Regions from separate parts of the Shewanella halotolerans genome, predicted to be linked through region 2. Evidence: predicted binding sites of a transcription regulator. Region 2 holds the regulator's gene; the other holds the start of a gene.
The links. Region 2 encodes MetJ, which represses methionine synthesis genes. Its sites were predicted from a motif close to TAGACGTCTAGACGTCTA; they were not measured.
Positions count from the first base shown of each region.

Region 1: a site for MetJ is predicted at 1,129-1,146, ahead of msrA (peptide-methionine (S)-S-oxide reductase MsrA). Genes of this name have one in related genera too.

Region 1 is NZ_CP080417.1:2,367,178-2,377,131, forward strand. It holds gene astE (succinylglutamate desuccinylase) at 1-915, opposite strand, end outside; gene msrA (peptide-methionine (S)-S-oxide reductase MsrA) at 1,250-1,729, shown strand; gene pgm (phosphoglucomutase (alpha-D-glucose-1,6-bisphosphate-dependent)) at 1,886-3,553, opposite strand; gene seqA (replication initiation negative regulator SeqA) at 3,598-4,128, opposite strand; gene K0H81_RS10135 (alpha/beta fold hydrolase) at 4,429-5,187, shown strand; gene K0H81_RS10140 (DUF2788 domain-containing protein) at 5,269-5,490, shown strand; gene ybfE (LexA regulated protein) at 5,502-5,774, shown strand; gene fldA (flavodoxin FldA) at 5,825-6,352, shown strand; gene earP (elongation factor P maturation arginine rhamnosyltransferase EarP) at 6,563-7,732, shown strand; gene efp (elongation factor P) at 7,780-8,340, shown strand; gene K0H81_RS10165 (pyridoxal phosphate-dependent aminotransferase) at 8,619-9,833, shown strand.
Region 2 is NZ_CP080417.1:593,593-603,546, reverse strand. It holds gene K0H81_RS02710 (c-type cytochrome) at 1-974, opposite strand, end outside; gene K0H81_RS02705 (c-type cytochrome) at 1,000-1,590, opposite strand; gene metF (methylenetetrahydrofolate reductase) at 1,724-2,614, opposite strand; gene K0H81_RS02695 (bifunctional aspartate kinase/homoserine dehydrogenase II) at 2,879-5,272, opposite strand; gene metB (cystathionine gamma-synthase) at 5,292-6,458, opposite strand; gene metJ (met regulon transcriptional regulator MetJ) at 6,683-6,997, shown strand; gene K0H81_RS02680 (sulfite exporter TauE/SafE family protein) at 7,076-7,816, shown strand; gene K0H81_RS02675 (conjugal transfer protein TraF) at 7,881-9,077, opposite strand; gene K0H81_RS02670 (c-type cytochrome) at 9,590-9,919, shown strand.

The DNA of each region.
Region 1 (9,954 bases), 1.8 Mb from region 2:
ATAACCTCTTGGAAACGCCGTAAAATTCTCTACGTCATCGGCGAAGGTAAAGCTAAAGTCGTCAAACTGCTTATTGATTGAGCGATTAACCTGATACAGATTCACCTTACTCGGATCAAACTCACCAAGCTCGAGGTCCCGGCCGCTTACCAGACGGGTCAACATCTCTTTCACTGCGATAAAGCGCGTCATATCGTTCTGCCCCATAGGCATCACCTTGCCAAGCTCTATGGTAAAGGCATGGGCCTGATAGCCATGGGCAGAGAAGTAACTGAAGGTAGTCGTGGGTTCGTGGTGAAACAGCACTGTGTTGATGCCACAGGCGGCCAGGAACATGATCTGCTCGCCACTGTATGGTGCGCCATGTGGATAAGGATAGATGGCAAACTTCTCATGCTTAGAGGCGCGAATTGCCGTGTGCAGGTCGTAGTGATAACGACTGCCGACTTCCGGCGCCGCGTTAAAGAAGCGATCCACATACTGCTCCAGCTTCTTAGCACGTACCCGCTCGGCATTGCTCTCACCCTTGGCGTGGGCGCCGCTGAAGAGACGATTAAGGTTCTCTTCGACGAAACGGGTACCGTTTAGGATGGCTGGGGGGTTACCTATTAAAAACAGCACCCGATGACGGGCGATCAGCGTCTCAGACAGGAGCGCGGTAATAAGCTGATCACACAGCTCGATTGGCGCCGTCTCGTTACCATGAACCGCCGACGAGAGCACTATGCTCTTAAGCGCATCTTCCTTTCCATCTAGCTCGCCCTCTTGATCTGCTTCATGCGTAACGAGCGGCTCAAATTGGATGACGCCGGTATCCCATACCGACACCTGTGTGTGTTGCCCCAGGGTAAATTCAAACGGCTTGAGGCCGACAGGATTGTCTAGTGTCAATTGCAAAAAGTCTTTCGACAACATCAGGGTGTCTTGCACTGCAAACTCCTTACTGCATCACCATCACAGCGCCCACCTTGTAGGCCTGAAAGATAGCGACTCCTTGGATTTATTAGCATTATTATCAGTTGGCCAGCATAGTAACACTTAAGCGAGTCGACGACCACGCGGGCCAGTCGATCGCCGCATATTTTCCCTGTTGCATTCGTTAATCAGATAATACAGAATAAAGCCGTCTAGCCATCTAAACGTATAAACTTAAATTCGCTAGACGATTCGTTAGATAATTTAGACACTAGATAATTCGTTACCTAGATGAACAAAAGATAGATAAGCGTTAATCGACAAGAGGTCAACCATGGCATTAGCAACATTTGGCGCAGGCTGTTTCTGGGGTGTAGAGTATTTTTTCAAACAGATAGACGGCGTTATCTCTGCCACTTGTGGCTATATGGGCGGCGATGACAAGGCGACCACCTATAAAGAGGTTAAGACCGGCAAAACAGGGCACGCTGAGGTGGTACAGGTCGAGTTTGACGAGACCAAGGTGAGCTTCGACGATCTGCTGGCCGTGTTCTGGAGTAACCATAATCCCACCATGCTCAATATGCAGGGCGGCGATATCGGCAGCCAGTATCGCAGCGCCATCTTCTTCCACGACAAGACACAGAAGGAACAGGCCGAAGCCTCAAAGTTGGCCCTCGCCCGCAGCGGTAAATGGGGGCTAAGACCCATAGTGACTGAGATAGTCCCTGTGCTCACCTTCCATAAGGCGGAGGAGTATCATCAGAACTATCTGGAAAAGAACAACTTGCCTAGCTGTCACCTCACCTACTAGCACCGAGTTTTACATGCAGCCGATGCAAGCTGCGCCCACAAAAAAGCCAGTGATTCACTGGCTTTTTATTTTGTCTAAGTATTAAGCTGCTATAGAGTAACCGACCAAGGTTTAGTCAAAAGCAAGTTAGACCAGAGCGAGTTTGGCCGACTTCAATTAGGCCAACAGCCGCTCTATCATCTCCTGGGCCTGCTCGAGCACCTGCTCGAGATGCGCCTCGCTAACAAAACTTTCGCCATAGAGCTTAAACAACGCCTCTGTGCCCGATGGGCGCGCGGCGAACCAGGCTTTTTCGGTCACTACCTTGATGCCGCCGATAGCCGCACCATTGCCCGGGGCATGGGTCAACACCTCGAGGATGGCATCTCCCGCCATGGCTTCACAGCCAAGATCGCTGACATTCAGGGGCTCGCTCACCAACTGATTAAACTTAGCCTTACGCTTAGGGTTAACCGGCGAGTCGATACGCTTGTAGAAGCTCTCGCCGTGACGCTCGACCATCTCGGCGTAAAGCTTAGCCGGCGTCTTACCCGTTACCGCCAGTATCTCTGCCGCCAGCAGCGCCAGGATGAAACCATCTTTATCAGTACACCAACTGCCGCCGTCACGACGTAGGAAGGCGGCGCCGGCACTCTCTTCACCGCCGAAGGCGAAGCTGGCATTGGCCAGGCCGTCGACGAACCATTTAAAGCCAACCGGCACCTCACAGAGGCTGCGCGACTGCTCACGGCACACCTTGTCTATCATGGCGCTGGAGACCAGTGTCTTGCCTATCTTAAGATCGGCAGACCACTGCGGGCGATGGGACAAGAGATACTCGATAGCCACCGCCAGATAATGGTTAGGATTCATCAGACCGCTGCCCGGGCAGACGATACCGTGCCTATCGTAATCGGGATCGTTACCGACACAGATATCGAAGGCATCCTTGTGGGCCAACAGTCCCGCCATGGCATAGGGCGATGAGCAGTCCATGCGGATCTTGCCATCCTTATCCAGGGGCATAAAACCAAAAGCGGGATCGATGCGATCGTTCACCAGGGTAATATCCAGCCCAAAGCGCTCGCCAATCTTGGCCCAGTAGTGAATTCCTGAGCCGCCGAGGGGATCGACGCCGATACGAATACCGGCCTGCTTAATGGCCTGCATGTCGATCACCTGCTCTAGATCTTCGACATAAGCCGCCATCAGGTCGCGCTCTTGAATAAGACTGGTCGTGACCGCCACTGCATAGGTCAGGCGCTTAACCCCTTCTAGCTGCTTAGCCAGATACTCGTTGGCACGCTGCTCGACCCAGGCCGTAATACCGCCTTCGGAGGGACCACCATGAGGAGGATTGTATTTGATGCCGCCATCTTGAGGCGGATTGTGCGATGGCGTGATGATAAGGCCGTCGGTAGGCCCATAGGTAAGCCCAGCCCCCTGCACTCTGTTGGCCGCTATGATGGCATGGGACACAACTGGGGTCGGGGTATACTCATCGTTCTTAGCGACAATCACCTGCACGCCATTGGCGGTCAGTACCTCGAGGGCGGTAACGTAAGCCGCCTGAGACAGCGCGTGGGTATCTATGCCCACTATCATAGGCCCTTGAATACCGGCATCGAGTCGATAGTCGACTACGGCCTGAACAATGGCCAAGATGTGCTTCTCGTTGAAACTCTTATTAAAGGCACAGCCTCTGTGGCCCGAGGTGCCGAATGTGACCTTCTGCGCATCATTGGTCACATCCGGTGAGAGCCGATAGTAGTGGCTCATCAGTTTAGGAATATTAACCAAGTCCCTTTGTTGTGCCGGTTTACCGGCTCGCTCGTGTAGCGCCAAAATGTACTCCTAAGTGTCGGGTAGATTGAGCCTCAGTATCTCATTTAAATATTACCAATAATGGATTCAATCTGTTTTTCTTGCACGCCGAACTGACCTAGCACTTCGCTTAGGATGGTGCGCTTCTTCGCCGTATTGTTATTGGTGGTGACCCAGAAGCCACTGTTTCCTATCTCTTTCGGGTTGGCCGACTTACTGGCCTTGAGTAGCGACTCTTTAGAGGTCGCAAAATAGAGACGATCGCGCCCCTGGATCTGCAGCACCTGGTCAAACTGATTAGGCGTCGCTTTATAGATAGCCTCTAAGGTAAACAGGAAACGGCCAACGGCGCCTTTTTGCTGGGCCAGCACCCCCTTGTCAATCAAGGTCTCGGGGTCGATACTCGCCGCCTGATGAGTTTGCGCCACCTCTTTATCTAGGCCTGGCTGGCTGATCTGCTTAGGCTGCTCCATGGCAACCGTCTCTACGTCTAGGCCGAGTAATCGTCGCAGGATCTCTGAAGCACTCTCTCCTATGCGCTCTGTCTTGCTGGCAATATGGCGATATAGCTCTTCATCAATCTCAATATATTTCATGACTAGAATCTTCCTTAGACGGTAAAGGTAATTAGGTTATTGTTATCGCGAACGCGATCCGCAGCAACTGATGCCAGATCCGTTCAAGTGTATGCTATCTTTCCCACAGGAATAAAGAGCGATCGCATTAAAAATCCACAAGTTGGTTACAAGATCAATAAATTACGCCTCAAGTGCGCAAAAACCCGTCAGAGAATGGCGCGATCGCGCTTAATGCTGTCTTTTGCAGCGATTTACAGGCACAATTTGGGCAATTATTTTCACGCTTAATTTTCCAAGACCAGCCTTTCCATGACCAGCTTGAATTACACCCAATCGGGACAAGGTAGCCCGGTTATCCTTATCCATGGCCTGTTTGGCAACCTGGATAACCTAAAAACCTTAGGCAATGCACTCGAAGATCATCAGGTGATCCGCATCGATGTGCCAAACCATGGCCTCAGCCCGCACTGGCCCAACATGGATTATCCCATGTTGGCCGAGGCTGTAATTGGTTTGATGGATGAACTCGAGCTGGAGTCGGCACACCTGGTCGGCCACTCTATGGGTGGCAAGATCGCCATGGCCACCGCACTACTCTACGGCGATCGCGTCAGGAGCCTGGTAGCGGCAGATATCGCGCCCGTCGCCTATCAGCCCAGGCATCAGACAGTGTTTGCCGGCCTAAGCAACCTAGACCTTAGCGCGCTGGCTAACCGCGCTGATGCGCAAAAGCAACTGCTCGGTGCCGGTATCGACGAAGGTACGGCGCTGTTTCTGCTGAAAAACCTCACCAAGGATGAACAAGGCTTTGCCTGGAAGATGAACCTGGCCGGACTGAAATCCAGCTATGAGCACCTGATCGGTTGGCCACTGGCAGATAGAGCCTACACTGGCCCTAGCCTGTGCATTCGCGGCGCCGATTCAGACTATGTCACCGCGGCGCACCGCCAGGCGTTCCTGTCTCAGTTTCCTAAGATCCAGGCCAAGTCACTGGCCGGCACAGGTCATTGGTTACACGCACAAAAACCAGCTATTTTCAACCGCATCGTCGCCGAGTTTATCGCGGAAAATGACTGAATCTTATCTGTAAAGCGTGTAGCAGACGTTACTTAACTATGGTATATTCGCGCCTCTTTTTTTAGCCTGAGGGAACGCAGCATGTTATCTCAGTATATGGAACAGATAGAGGCAGTTGGCTTAAACCTGTTTTTTGCGGCGATATTTTTCTTTATTGGTATGGCAATACATGACGTGCTCAAACAGGGAAATGTCCCTAAATTTGGCCGCTATATTGTTTGGTTGGTATTATTTCTCGGCTGTGCCGGGTTTATAGCTAAGGGCTTGATCCAACTCTCTTGGGAGAGCTCTGGCATAGGTTAAATGAACATTCGATGGCAAAAGAATCTTCAGACAGAACAACGATAGACCTGTTTGCAACGGAGAAACGCCGAGGACGCCCTCGCAGCAATCCCCTTCCCCGGGAGCAGCAATTAAAGGTCAACAAACGAAATCAGATCCAGCGCGACAGAGCCGCAGGATTGAAACGAATAGAGTTAAAGGTGTCACAAGATTTATACGACGCCTTGAATGAAAAGGCTTTGGCCAGTAACATCAGCCGCAGCCAATTAATCGAATCGATACTGCTTAAGCAGGTCAGAAGCTGATCTTAAGTGGTATTGAAACAAACGTCAGTGAACTAGATAAAGGAAAGACAATGGCAACTGTAGGTCTTTTTTTCGGCAGTGATACAGGTAATACCGAAGCCGTCGCCAAAATGATCCAGAAGAAACTGGGTAAGAAGATGGTCGACGTTAAGGATATCGCTAAGAGTACCAAAGAACAGATTGCAGAATATGATCTGCTGCTATTCGGTATCCCGACCTGGTATTACGGTGAAGCCCAATGCGATTGGGACGATTTCTTCCCTGAATTAGAACAGATCGATTTCGATGGTAAACTAGTCGCTATCTTTGGTTGTGGCGACCAAGAAGACTACGCCGAGTATTTCCTCGATGCCATGGGCATGGTTAACGAGATCGTTGAGGCGCGCGGCGCCGTGGTTATCGGTCACTGGCCAACCGACGGCTACGACTTCGAAGCCTCTAAAGGCATGGCCGACGATAAGCACTTCGTGGGTCTGGGTATCGACGAAGATCGTCAACCTGAGCTGACCGAAGAGCGTGTCGATGCCTGGGTTAAGCAGATCTACGAAGAGATGTGCCTGGCAGAGCTGGAAGACTAATCTTTCGGCCACATCAGTATAAAAAGCGGCGAATAGCCGCTTTTTTTAGCACTGATACATTAGCCCTGACATATAAGCCCCAATGCAATACTTCACTCTCGCCTTGGCGAAGCAAGAATGGTGAAGGGATAATGGCAAAGGGATAGTGGCGAAGAAATAAGTCGCGTTAAACACTCCCCGAGTAATAGAGAACCCAAATTAGCTAACCCCATGCAGAGTCAAACACACGCCAACCACTGGGATATCTTCTGCGCCGTCGTCGATAACTATGGCGATATTGGCGTCACCTGGCGTCTGGCCAAACAGCTGGCGAAGGAATATGGATTGGCCATCACCCTATGGGTGGATGACTTAGCCAGTTTTGCCCATATCTTGCCAAAGCTGGATCCTAAATGTGCGAGCCAAAACTTCGAGGGCGTCTGCATCAAACGGTGGGATGCGCCGCTAAGCCAGGAGTATCTGCCGGGAGAGGTGCTTATCGAGGCCTTTGCCTGTGAACTCCCCCCCGAAGTGCTCGGCAAGATAGCTGCGCTACATCAAGCCGGTGACAAGGTGCCCGTCTGGCTAAACCTTGAGTATCTGAGCGCAGAAGATTGGGTCGAAGGCTGCCATGGCCTCCCCTCATTGCAGCGCAGTGGCCTGAAGAAACAGTTTTATTTTCCTGGCTTTACCAACAAGACTGGCGGCCTTATCTGCGAAGCGGATCTGCTGGAGCGCCGTCAAATGTGGCAGGAGAACAAGGAGCGACAGGCCTATTTTGAGGCACTGGGCCTAAGTGGCATCGATGAGCATGATACCGTCATCAGCCTGTTCAGCTATGAAACCGAAAGTCTCAATGCCCTATGCCGCCATTGGCATGAAGGTGAAAGACAAGTGCATTTGTTAGTGCCTATCGGTCGCAGCCTCAATAGCCTTGGAGCCTTCATCGACCAGCAGCAGGCATTGACACCAGGAAGTCGTTTTCATCATGGCAAGCTGACCATACATCTGCTACCGATGACAGATCAACAGGGTTACGATCGCCTGCTGTGGAGCTGTGACTTCAACATAGTACGTGGTGAAGACTCCTTCCTGCGCGCCCAATGGGCCGCGAAACCCTTTATCTGGCATATCTATCCCCAGGAAGAAGACTATCACCTGATAAAATTAGAAGCCTTTATGGCACTTTATTGTCATAATCTGGCCCCAGAAATCGCCGACGCCTGGAAAAAGCTCAATATCGGCTTTAACCAAGGCGAGCAGAAAACACTGTTTTCCCTGTGGCAACAAGTGGATAACGCGCATTTGGCCCTCACGCAACACGCACAAGATTGGCCGAATGAAGCATTAAATGATGCAGATCTTGCAACACGACTAGTTCAATTCGTTAAAAATAGCTAAGATACTGCGTTGAAATAGAAACACCCTAAAATATAGGAAATAGAGAAATGAAAACTGCTCATGAAATCCGTCCTGGTAACGTGATCATGTTAGATGGCAGCCCATGGGTTGTTCAAAAAACTGAAACAACTCGTTCAGGCCGTAACGCGGCTATCGTTAAGATGAAGCTGAAGAACCTACTTCAAGAGTCATCTACCGAAACCACCTTTAAGGGTGAAGACAAGATGGAAGATATCATTCTAGACCGTCTTGATTGTACTTATTCTTACTTCGCCGATCCTATGTATGTCTTCATGGATGCCGAATACAACCAGTATGACGTTGAAGCCGACAACCTAGGTGATGCAGCTGCTTACATCGTTGACGGTATGGAAGAACAGTGCCAGGTAACTTTCTATGAAGGCAAGGCAATCTCTGTTGAACTGCCAACCACTGTTGTACGTGAAGTGACCTACACTGAGCCTTCAGCTCGTGGCGACACCTCAGGTAAAGTCATGAAGCCTGCTACTATCGCCGGTGGTGCAACCCTAAGCGTTGCTGACTTCGTTAAGACTGGCGACCTGATCGAGATCGACACTCGCACACACGAGTTCAAGAAGCGCGCTTAAACAAGCCGTTAACTCGATAACAAAAGCCAGCGTAAATCGCTGGCTTTTTTGTGCCTGAAGCTTACGAATGTAGTGACAACAACTGCTAACAGCAAACCAGCCAGAATAAAACTCTATTTTATTTTTTAACAAATAAGCTATTTAGCATTTTCCTCTGAAAATATTTCCTAAATTGCAGCAAAGCCCCTTTTAAACAATACTTTTTTTCGTTATTGTTCGATAACTTACGAGCTTTGACACAATCAGCTTTTTTCTTTACCGGCAATCACGAGGTTTCGATGCGCCCTATCATTAAATCCAATAAACTCGACACCGTCTGTTACGACATCCGCGGACCTGTCCATAAGGAAGCTAGGCGCCTGGAAGATGAAGGCCATCGCATCCTTAAGCTCAACATAGGTAACCCGGCCCCCTTCGGTTTCGAGGCCCCGGAAGAGATAGTGCGCGACGTCATCCTCAACCTGCCCAGCGCCCAGGGCTACAGCGAGTCCAAGGGGCTGTTCTCGGCGCGCAAGGCGATCGTGCAGCACTACCAGAGTCTGGGGCTATTTGGCGTCGATATCGAGGATATCTATATAGGCAACGGCGTGTCGGAACTTATTGTTATGGCGATGCAGGGCCTGCTGAACAGCGACGATGAGGTGCTGGTGCCCTCACCCGACTATCCCCTGTGGACGGCGGCGGTACACCTCTCAGGCGGCAAGGCGCAGCACTATCGCTGCGACGAAGAATCAGATTGGTTTCCCGATCTCGACGACATCAAATCCAAGATTAGCAGCCGCACCCGCGGCATAGTGCTGATCAACCCCAACAACCCAACCGGCGCCGTATACTCCCGCGAGCTACTGCTGGAGATTATCGAACTATGCCGTCAGCACGACATCATCTTGTTTGCCGACGAGATCTACGACAAGATCTTGTATGATGGCGCGATTCATATTCCGGCGGCGACGCTGTCGGATGACATTCTCACCGTGACCTTCAATGGTCTCTCCAAATCATACCGCGCCGCGGGCTTTCGCGTTGGCTGGATGATGCTTTCGGGCAATCTCAAGGCCGCCAAGAGCTATATCGAAGGCTTGGATATGCTGGCCTCTATGCGTTTGTGCTCCAACGTCCCCAATCAGCACGCGATTCAGACCGCGCTCGGCGGCTATCAGAGCATCAATGAGCTGGTGGCCCCTGAAGGAAGACTCACGCTGCAGCGCAATACTTGCTATGAGCTACTCAATCAGATCCCAGGGGTGAGCTGTAAGAAACCTAAGGGCGCGCTATATGCTTTCCCTAAGCTGGATGCCAAGAAGTTTAACTTGAGGGATGACGAGCGACTGGTACTGGATCTACTCAAAGAGAAGAAAATTCTCTTGGTACAAGGCACCGCCTTTAACTGGCCAGAGCCGGATCATCTCAGAGTCGTCTTCCTGCCCCACAAGGAAGATCTGCAAAAGGCGCTGGTGGAGTTCGGTGACTTCCTCACCAGCTACAGCCAATAAGCTTTCTTGCGGTAACTTAGCAAAGAAAAGGCGATCTCAGGATCGCTTTTTTTATTCTTAATACCAATCACAATAAATCAGTGAGCAGATATAGCGCAGGAAAAACACCTGAGAACAAGGC
Region 2 (9,954 bases):
TAGCCTTGATGCTGATGGTAGCGCTTGCTCAGCTCCATCACCTTATCGCCTTCCAGTCGTGGATCCTGTGGTCGCTCATGGGAGACCACAAAGGCCGCCACGTCCCAGGCCTCCTGATGCGATAGCTGCACACTCTTACCCAGAGGCATATTCTCATAGATAAAATTGGCCGCCGTGTTGACCCTGTGCATGCCCGCTCCCCAGTTAAAGCTGTTCGGCCCCCACAGTGGCGGCAGGCTATAGACACCGCCCATGGCTAGCCCTTCGCCGTTTTCACCGTGGCAGGACTGACAGTGGGCCCGATATACCCGCTCGCCGCGCGCAGGCGAATAAGCCTGTTCGGGTTTAGGGATGGCGGGGAAGCCTCTGCCGGGCAGCTTGGCACGCTCATCGACTGTCATGGCCTTGGCGATCGCCTCAGGCAAGACAAAATCCTCCCGCTTGCCGCCTTTGAGTAGATCGGCATCGCTCAGCTCGGGCACGGCGCCTGTCACGCCGTACTTATCCATCAGGCCGCCCATGGCTAACCAGTAGGAGTAGGCCGACAGCGCCACCAGGGGCTCGCTGCCCGACTCGGGCGCCTTGCCATTCATCGAATAGGTGAAACAACCCTGGATCCGCTCCTGATAGCTGTTCACCTTATCGTTCTTCTTGCGATAGGCGGGATAGGCCAGATAGGCGGCCCACAAGGGAGAGGCATTGGCCCTGCGCCCTGCATCCATGTGGCAGTTGACGCAGTTCAGCTCGTTGCCCACATATTGGCCCCTAAGCTGTTGGGTATTGACGAATAGCTGATAGCCCAGGCGTACCTTTTCGCCGAAGGCACCTTCGGGGATGGTGGCAAGGGAGCGCATCTTAAGATAATCCGCATCCGGCGCTGGCGCCGCCAGTTTCAGCTCCGCCTGCTTATCGGGTAAGTCACCCGCCTGTACGTTATTGCCAAGGGCAAAAAAGAGTAGGCCACTGAGTGTCATTAGATTCCTGTTCATATCCGCCTCCCTACTTCAACTTGGCAAAATAGTCGGCCAGGGCCGCTATCTCATCCTGGCTCAACTTGCTGGCGATATTGCCCATCATGTTATCGATATCGCCCTTACGCGTGCCCGACTGCCAGGCCATCAGCTGTGTCTTGAGATAGCTGGCCTGCTGCCCCGCCAGACGCGGGAACTGGCCTCCGCCTATCCCCGAGGGGCCATGGCAAGAGACACAGGCCGGCAGGGTGCGCTGCCAGTCCCCTTGATAGACCAAGGTTTCCGCCACGCTTTGGTAGCTAGTCTGGCTGCCACGCACCACGGGGATAAAGGCTGGCACTGGCTGAGCGGCAAAGTAATCTGCCACCTGATTGATGGCCTCTCCCTGCACCGTCATCGCCATGGGAGTCATGCTGGGGTTTTGTCTGTCGCCTTGCTGAAACAGGTGGATCTGCTTGGCAATATATTCTGAAGAGAGTCCGGCGATACGCGGCGCGATAGGCTCTATGCCCATCCCGGTCGGGCCATGGCAACTACCACACAGGGCGGCGGCCGGTGGCATCTCGTTGGCGGCCATCGCCTGACTACTCAGGAAAAGCGCTGTTACTCCGATAAGCATTCTATACATATCAACCTCCTTATTGGCTGTGGTCAATCATAGAAGAAAAACCACACTAGGACTATTGATAATAGGAATAAAAAAGCCCCACCAATCGAGGCGGGGCTAGACGTCTATTCTGGCAAACGAAATGCTATTTACCGGGTCTTACACCAAGGGTATGGCAGATGGCATAGGTTAATTCAGCGCGGTTCAGGGTATAGAAGTGGAAGTCTTTCACCCCTTCTCGCGACAACACCTTGACCATGTCGATGGCCACGTTGGCCCCGACCATCTGGCGGGTCGATGGATCATCATCTAACCCCTCAAACTGCCGATGTAGCCAGCTCGGGATAGACACATTGGTCATGCCGGCGAAGCGTTTCAGCTGAGTAAAGTTGGTCACAGGTAGAATGCCCGGCACTATCTCCACGTCGATTCCGGCGGCCACGCAGCGGTCTCTGAATCTCAGGTAAGACTCCACATCGAAGAAGAACTGGGTGATGGCGCGGTTGGCCCCCGCATCTATCTTCTTCTTGAGGTTGATCAGATCCGCCTGGGCATTGGGCGCATCCGGGTGCACCTCAGGATAGGCCGCCACCGAGATATCGAAGTCGGCCACAGATTTGAGTAGGCGCACCAGGTCGTTGGCAAAACGGGTCGGCTTAGGGCTGCCCGCGGGCAGATCGCCACGAAGCGCAACGATGTCGCGTATACCCGAGTTCCAGTAATGCTTCGCCAGCTCGACCAGCTCTTCATCGCTGGCATCGACCAGGGTCAGATGGGGCGCCGCCACCAGATCTGTCTCCTTCTGAATACGTTCGATCACCCCATGGGTACGATCGCGCACGCCAGAATTAGCACCATAGGTTACCGAGACAAACTTAGGCTTAAGCGGCTCCAGGCGTCTGATGGAGTTCCACAGAATGGTTTCCATCTCGGGGGTGGCCGGCGGGAAAAACTCAAATGACACATTGATATCACCATTAAGCTCAGACAAGCTTTGATTCAATGAATTGGCGTGTTGTGCGTGATGAAAAGCCATCTTAATTCCCTCAGACCTAGAGCAAAAAATATTTTAGACGTTTGGACGTCTATATGTCCATATACTAGAGAAACTCAGAGTGATGTCAAGCCCAAAAATTGCCTCATTAAAAAACAATCTGTTTATAAGATAGTCCGAAAGTGAAACGGCAGACACAGGCAGGCCTATCTCACCAATTCATCCGGCGAAATACACTGAAAGAGAGATATAAAGAAGAAGAGAAAAAGCTATAAAAAAGGCCGATGCACGCATCGACCCTTTGAATCACTCTTGCAGGAGATCCCGGCAGATCTGCGCCAGATCCGACTGCACCGCGGCAGCCGTCACCTCGCGCCCGGCACCCGGACCACGTATGATCAGCGGATTGTCCTGATAGAAATCGCTGCGGATCACGAAGACATTATCGCCCGGCGTCAGATTGGCATACGGGTGGCTCCTATCGACCCACTGGATCCCCACCTTGGCCTTGAGCTGGCCCTGGTCTGAATCCAATGACGCCACATACCTGAGCACCTTGTTCTGCTCGGCAGCAGCCTGATACTGCTGCAACATCTCGCCATCGAGCTCGGCCATACGTTTGATGAAATCATCCAACGGGATCTCGGCCAGCGTAGTCGGCACCAGAGACTCCAGCTCGATATCGTCCAGCTCAATGTCGTAACCTATCTCACGGGCCAAGATCAGCAACTTGCGCTGCATGTCCCGGCCGGAGAGGTCGTCGCGGGGATCTGGCTCGGTAATGCCCAGCCCCTTAGCCTCCAGCACCAGCTCGGAGAAGGGTTTCTTGGCGTCATAGTGCTCGAACAGCCAGCACAGGGTGCCAGAGAAGATGCCGCCGACCGCCTCTATGCTATCGCCGCTGTTATGCAGATCGTTCAGCGCATGTTGCACCGGCAGACCCGCACCACAGCTGGCGTTATAACGCCAAAACAGACGACGATTGCCCAGCTGCTGTTTCAGCTCCTGATAGAAGGCCAGCGGCCCAGAACCCGCCAGCTTGTTGGCGCTGACGATATGAATGCCCCGGGCAAAAAACTCTGGATATTGCAGGGTGAGATCGGCGCTGGCACTGATATCCAGGGCGATCAACTCATCGCAATTTAACGCCTGTAACTGCTCGAACAGATGGGTGTACTGCCAGCCAGTACCACGCTCCTCGAAGGCCTGTTGCCAGCTGCTTAAGTCAATATCTGTCTCGCTCAGCAGCGCTTTCTTGGAACTCAAGAGTCCCACCAGCTCGACGCTGACTTCAAGCTCTTTATTGAGCACGGGGCGGGCACGCTTGAAGAGATCGATCCAAGCTTCGCCTATGTTGCCTATGCCCAGCAGCAAGACACCGATACGCTTGCGCGGACCGGCGCAGCGTCTGTGCACCTTCTGGGTCAACAGGTTTACCTGCGCCTTAGGCACCAGAGTCACCAGACTCAAGCCATCGTTACACAGAGGATGGGCCTCACGGCTCAGCAGACGCGAGAAACCGCGGCGATAGAGGCTGGCATCGGCGCTTACCAGGGCCACCAGGCCGAGATCGTCGCGCAGCTGTAACTCATCGATTCCCAGCTCGCTGCGCTTGGCCTCGAAGATGGCCTGGGCCTGCTTCTGATTTTCATGGGTAAAGGCCAGCTCGGCGCGGCCGTGGGCCAACGACCAATAGGCCAGTGGCGTCAGGCCAGCCTGGGCAAAACAGGCCAGCAACTGCGGCAGCTCAACCCCTATGGTCAGGCTAAACAGACTGACGCTGGAGAGGCTGGTCACCACTGGGGCACTGGCCGACGAGCTCTTAGGGGCGATCAGGGTAAAATCTGTATGGGGCGCATAGCTTGAACGCACCGCCAGGCTCACTTCGGTGTCGAACAGTGGCTGCAAAGTGCGGTTATGCAGCACAGGAGAGCCAAGGTGCGCCAGACGGTTCGCCTCGGTGAGCGACATGCTCTTGAGCAGCTTGGCATCGTTAATTCGGTTAGGATCGGCGTTAAATACGCCTTCCACATCTGTCCAGATGGTGACACGTTCGATATCCGCCAAACTGGCCAGTAAAGTGGCGCTAAAATCTGAGCCGTTACGGCCCAGCAGTAGGGTGTCGCCCTGCTCGTTGGCGCAGATAAAGCCGGTGATCACCAGACGCTCCTGGGGATGAGCCTCGAGCAGCGCCTGCACCTTCTGGCGTGACTCGCCAAGGCGGATCTGCGGCACGGCGCCTTCATCGGCGACCAGTAGGGTGCGGGCATCGACATCGGTCGCCGCCACGCCAGACTCGCGCAGCAGCGCCGCCAGCAGACGAGAAGACCAGCGCTCGCCGAAACTTACTACCTGGTTGCGTTGATAATCGTTTAGCTCATCGAGCGACAACAGGCTGGTCAGCTGCGACTTGTCGGTGGCCAGTCGCTCTCTCAGGCTACGGGCCTGCTCGTTGGAGAGCAGCTGCTCGATCAGGTTCTGCTGGTAACTCACCAGCACCTGTAACTCTTCCTGCCACAGCTGATCTGTGTCGCACAGCTCCAGCAGGCGATATAGGAAATTGGTACTCTTGCCCGCGGCCGACACCACGATAAGATCATCGCTGTGGCCATGGGTCAGTAAAATGTGGGCGACGCGGCGGTAACAATCTGCATCCGCTAAACTAGAACCACCAAACTTATGCAAATGACATCGTGTCATTATCTGCTCCTCAAACCCTTTAACTACTTACCGCGATAGCCGCTTCTAAACCCGCAAGAATATCTGCCACCAGATCCTCGCCATCTTCTATGCCCACTGACAAACGGATCAGGGTATCTTTCACGCCCGCCTCACGGCGCGCCTCTGGGTCCATGGCTCTGTGGGTCATGGTCGCGGGAACCGCCACCAGACTCTCTACGCCTCCCAGACTCTCGGCTACCGAGAAGTATTGTAACGCATCTAAAAAGGCAACGAGTGCCGATTCGCCACCTTTTAGCTCAAAACTCAGCATAGCGCCGAAGCCCTTCTGCTGTCTGGCCGCAATTTCATGGCCTGGATGCTCGGCAAGCCCCGGATAATACACTTTTTCCACCGCCTTGTGGTCACAAAGCAGTGCCAATACCTTCTGAGCGTTGGCTTGGTGTTCACGAATGCGCACCGCCAGGGTTCTCAGCCCCCTCAGGGTCAGGTAGCTGTCGAAGGCCGACCCGGTCAAACCTAGGGTATTTGACCACCAGTGCAGCAGCTCGCCCACCTCAGGGTCTTTGGCCACCACGGCGCCGCCCACCACATCACTGTGACCATTGATATATTTGGTGGTCGAGTGCACCACGATATCGGCCCCCAGCAACAGTGGCTGTTGTAAAACGGGAGAAAGGAAGGTGTTGTCCACCACCACCTGAGCACCCACCTTGTGGCTCGCCTGGGCGATGGCCTCGATATCGACGACTCGCAGCAGCGGGTTAGAGGGGGTCTCAAGCCACACCATCTTGGGTGACTGGGTCAGCGCCTGCTGCAACGCGGCATCGTCGGTTTGATCCACCACCAAGAGCTTGAAGGCGCCCTTCTTGGCCAGGTTGGTGAATAGGCGATAGCTGCCGCCATAGCAATCGTGAGGCACCACCAGCAGATCTTCTGGGCCTAGCAGGCTGGTCACCAGGGTGATGGCGGCCATGCCGGTACAGGTCACCACGCCGGTCGCCCCTTGTTCCAGTTCGGCAATCGCATCGCCGAGAATGGAGCGGGTCGGGTTGCCGGAACGGCTGTAATCGAACGCCCGCGGCTGTTGATGCCCTTCAAACGAGTAATTTGTCGACAGATAGATAGGCGGCACCACGGCACCGTGCTGAGTGTCTGACTCTATGCCTCGTCGTACGGCGGCGGTGGCTAGTTTACGCGCTGTCATCTTCAACTCCTCAATATGGATCTGGGCAGGCACCTCGGACAAAAGAGATGTCTGGACGTCTAAATGTACCTAAGCCGGTAGTGAGCGTCAACAACTTTTGGACGTTTAGACGTCCAAACATTTAGAAATCTATTTGCATTTGCCAAAAATTCGAGGCAATAATTTGACTGTAATTTGTAAGGGTTTAAAATCTGCACCGAATTTTAGAATTTACAGGTGAGTCAATGACTGAGTGGAATGGCGATTATATCAGCCCCTATGCTGAACATGGTAAGAAGAATGAGCAGGTAAAGAAGATCACTGTCTCTATTCCTCTTAAGGTGCTTAAGGTGTTAACCGACGAGCGCACCCGGCGCCAGGTCAACAACTTGCGTCACGCCACTAACAGCGAGCTGCTGTGCGAGGCCTTCCTGCACGCCTACACCGGTCAGCCACTACCCCAAGACGATGACCTGTCTAAAGACAAGCCAGATAGCATCCCGGCCGAAGTCAAACGTTTGATGACCGAGATGGGCATAGAGTGGGAAGAGATGGAGTAATCCACTCACACACGAATCGATAGAGGGATCGCTAGGCGGTCCCTCTTTTAGTTTTCAACCTTAGCCTGGAACATTGCAGTGCCTGCACTTCCGCTCGATCCCCATATTCTGGCGCTAGCCTCGCTTATCGTCTTCGTCGGCGCCCTCACCCAGAGCCTAATCGGTTTCGGCATGGCGGTCGTCGCCGCGCCCCTACTCTATCTTATCGAGCCGTCACTTGTGCCAGCGCCCGTGATCCTGATGGGATTCTCTATCGCCCTGCTGACTCTGATCCGCGAGCGTGGCGCCCTAGAATTCAACGGCCTGCAATATGCCTTGCTGGGACGCATCCCCGGCGGACTGATCGGCGCCGGCCTGCTCATGGTCGCTCCCCAGGACGTGCTCGGCATGACTATCGCCATTATCGTGGCCATCGCCGTACTGCTAAGCCTGATGCGGCTCAACCTGGTGGTTAACCGCCGCAACCTGTTTATCGCAGGGGTGATCTCGGGGATCTTCGGCAACATCGCCGCTATCGGCGGACCGCCGCTGGCCATACTGCTCTCGGGTAAGGATGCCAAGCAGTTTCGCGCGGCCCTGTCGGCCTTCTTCATCTTCAGCTCCACTATCGCCATAGTGATTCTGGGGCTCACGGGTCTGCTGACCCTACATCACTTTTACTGCTCGGCGCTGCTGCTCCCCTCTGTGCTGCTGGGTTACCTGATGGCCAATCGCCTGGTGGGGCGCATAGACAAGAACAAGACCCGTATCATGACGCTGATACTCTGTAGCCTGAGCGCCATCCTGCTGGCCGCTAAGTCCTTAAGCACCCTGCTGTAACTCCTCTAGGATAAAGAGAAGGCCGGCATCATAGCCGGCCTTCTTGTTTCTAAAAAACCTATCCCTAGAAATGATAGGAAGTCTGAATCACCCCGCCCACGGCGTCATCTGTGCCCACCAGGCCGGTGAGATCCAGATTAAAGGAGCGGCCTATGGTAAAGCCTGTGCCCAGGGTATAGAGGTTGCTACTGGTATCTTTCATGTCGTGGCGATAGCCGACACGCAGGGCCAGCCAATCGGTCGCCCTCATCTCGCCGCCCAGACGCCAATACTGGGTCTCGCCTATCTCATCGAAACGCTTATGACCATTGAGATCCACATCCGTGGTCAGGCTGAAGTTATCCCAATCATAGGCCACACCTAAGGTATAGAGGGCCTCGACACGGTAGGTAAACTTGCGTCCCATCGCCTCGACGGTGTCCAGTTTCTGGCTCACCAGGTTACGTCCCGACAGGCCTATGGTCATACGATCGAGTGGCTGAATCGCCACGCCGATATCCAGGTTTGCCACGGTATCGTCGTTGCGGTACTTGTTGTCGTCGAAATCATCGGCGTCGAAGTTGTTGGCACTGACCACATAGTTATAGGTGTCGATACGCTGCAGCTTAGGCGAGATACCGACGGCGACCGGCATATTGACGATCGACAACGGGAAGCTGAGGGCCACCCCAAGATCTGAGATGGCACCGGCAACCACGGCCCCCTGCGAATCCAGATCGGTAACTGCAGGCGGATTGTTAGGGTCGAGATTAGTCAGGGCGTCTATGTCGCTGTCCTCGATCACCGCCACGCTCACCGCATCGATATAGGTCTTGTAAAAGATCGACATAGGCATGCGCTTGGTGGGCAGGACCACTGAAAAACCCAGCCCCACGCTGCCATAGGCATTCTCACCATCGAGAGACTTGAGATCGGCGACCAACATGTCGCGGTAATTGGTGATCCCAGTGACGTCGCTGGCATTGATGGCCGCCTCCAGACCGTCATAGGAAGCCTGCAAGGCGTCGAACTTGTCGGTCAGATTATCGATATTGGCGGCCTCGGCGCCCAGCACGGGCAACATCACGGCGCCGCCGGAATATTTGGGGGCATGAATGGCTAACAGGGCGGGGTTGATAAAGGCGGCACCTTCGCGGTTAGAAGCCGCGACCCCAGTTCCGCCCATGGCATCACTACGGGCCTCGTTGTAGAGAGAGGCGGCAGATGCCAGTGAGGCACTAGCAGACAATAACACTGCGATGACCAAGCTAAGGTATTTCATCTCATTCACCCCGTTCATTATTTTTGTTTTCGCTCGGGAATCTACCCGAGTCGTCTTTAAAGATAGACTAAGACGGCTAAAAAGTGCTCTCGAAACAGGTCGATCAAACACTTTTTTTTAAATTATTTTGCCACTCCTTCTCACCCAGAATGAAACCTGCCGATTCGGTTAACCGCCCAGCCCGTCAAAACAGGCCCATTTGCAATACAAAAACAAGCGAAAATACCTATTTAGAGAGAGCTGAAATAACAAAGTGTGATCTAACCGGGTACTTTTTATTCGAGAGCAAGATCACAAGAAAGCAAAAGCCCAAAAACAAAAAACATTAAATTTCATTGCATTACACAATATTCATTAGATTTTTATTCATGAAATTTTTATCAATTAGATTTTTTTCATAGAAGTGATCAACATCAAATTTACAACTACCCCCTTTTGGTAAATTTTCCAACAAGAAACAAGCATTTTGTTTCAGGTTAATAAATCGCTCAGAGTAGCGATTAAGGAAAATGATGATGAAAAACGTTGCCAAAATAGCTACATGCTTACTCCTCGCCCTCACCGTAGGCGGACAAGTCTACGCCGTCGACGGTGGTAACCCTAAGAAAGGGAAACACCTTTATAAAAAAGAGTGCAAAGCCTGCCACAGCAAGGGCGATGCCGCCGGTGAACTCACCCCCATGAGCAAGACCATGAGCCAGTGGGATCGCTTCTTCAAGCGCGACATGCACAGCGCCCAACCAGACGTATTTAAAAAGCTCTCCGACAAAGAACGCCTGGATATCCAGCAATTCTTATACGACCACGCGGCCGACTCAGATCAGCCACAGACTTGCGGTTAACCACAGCTTTTGTAATCGAAGCGCTCATTCACCGC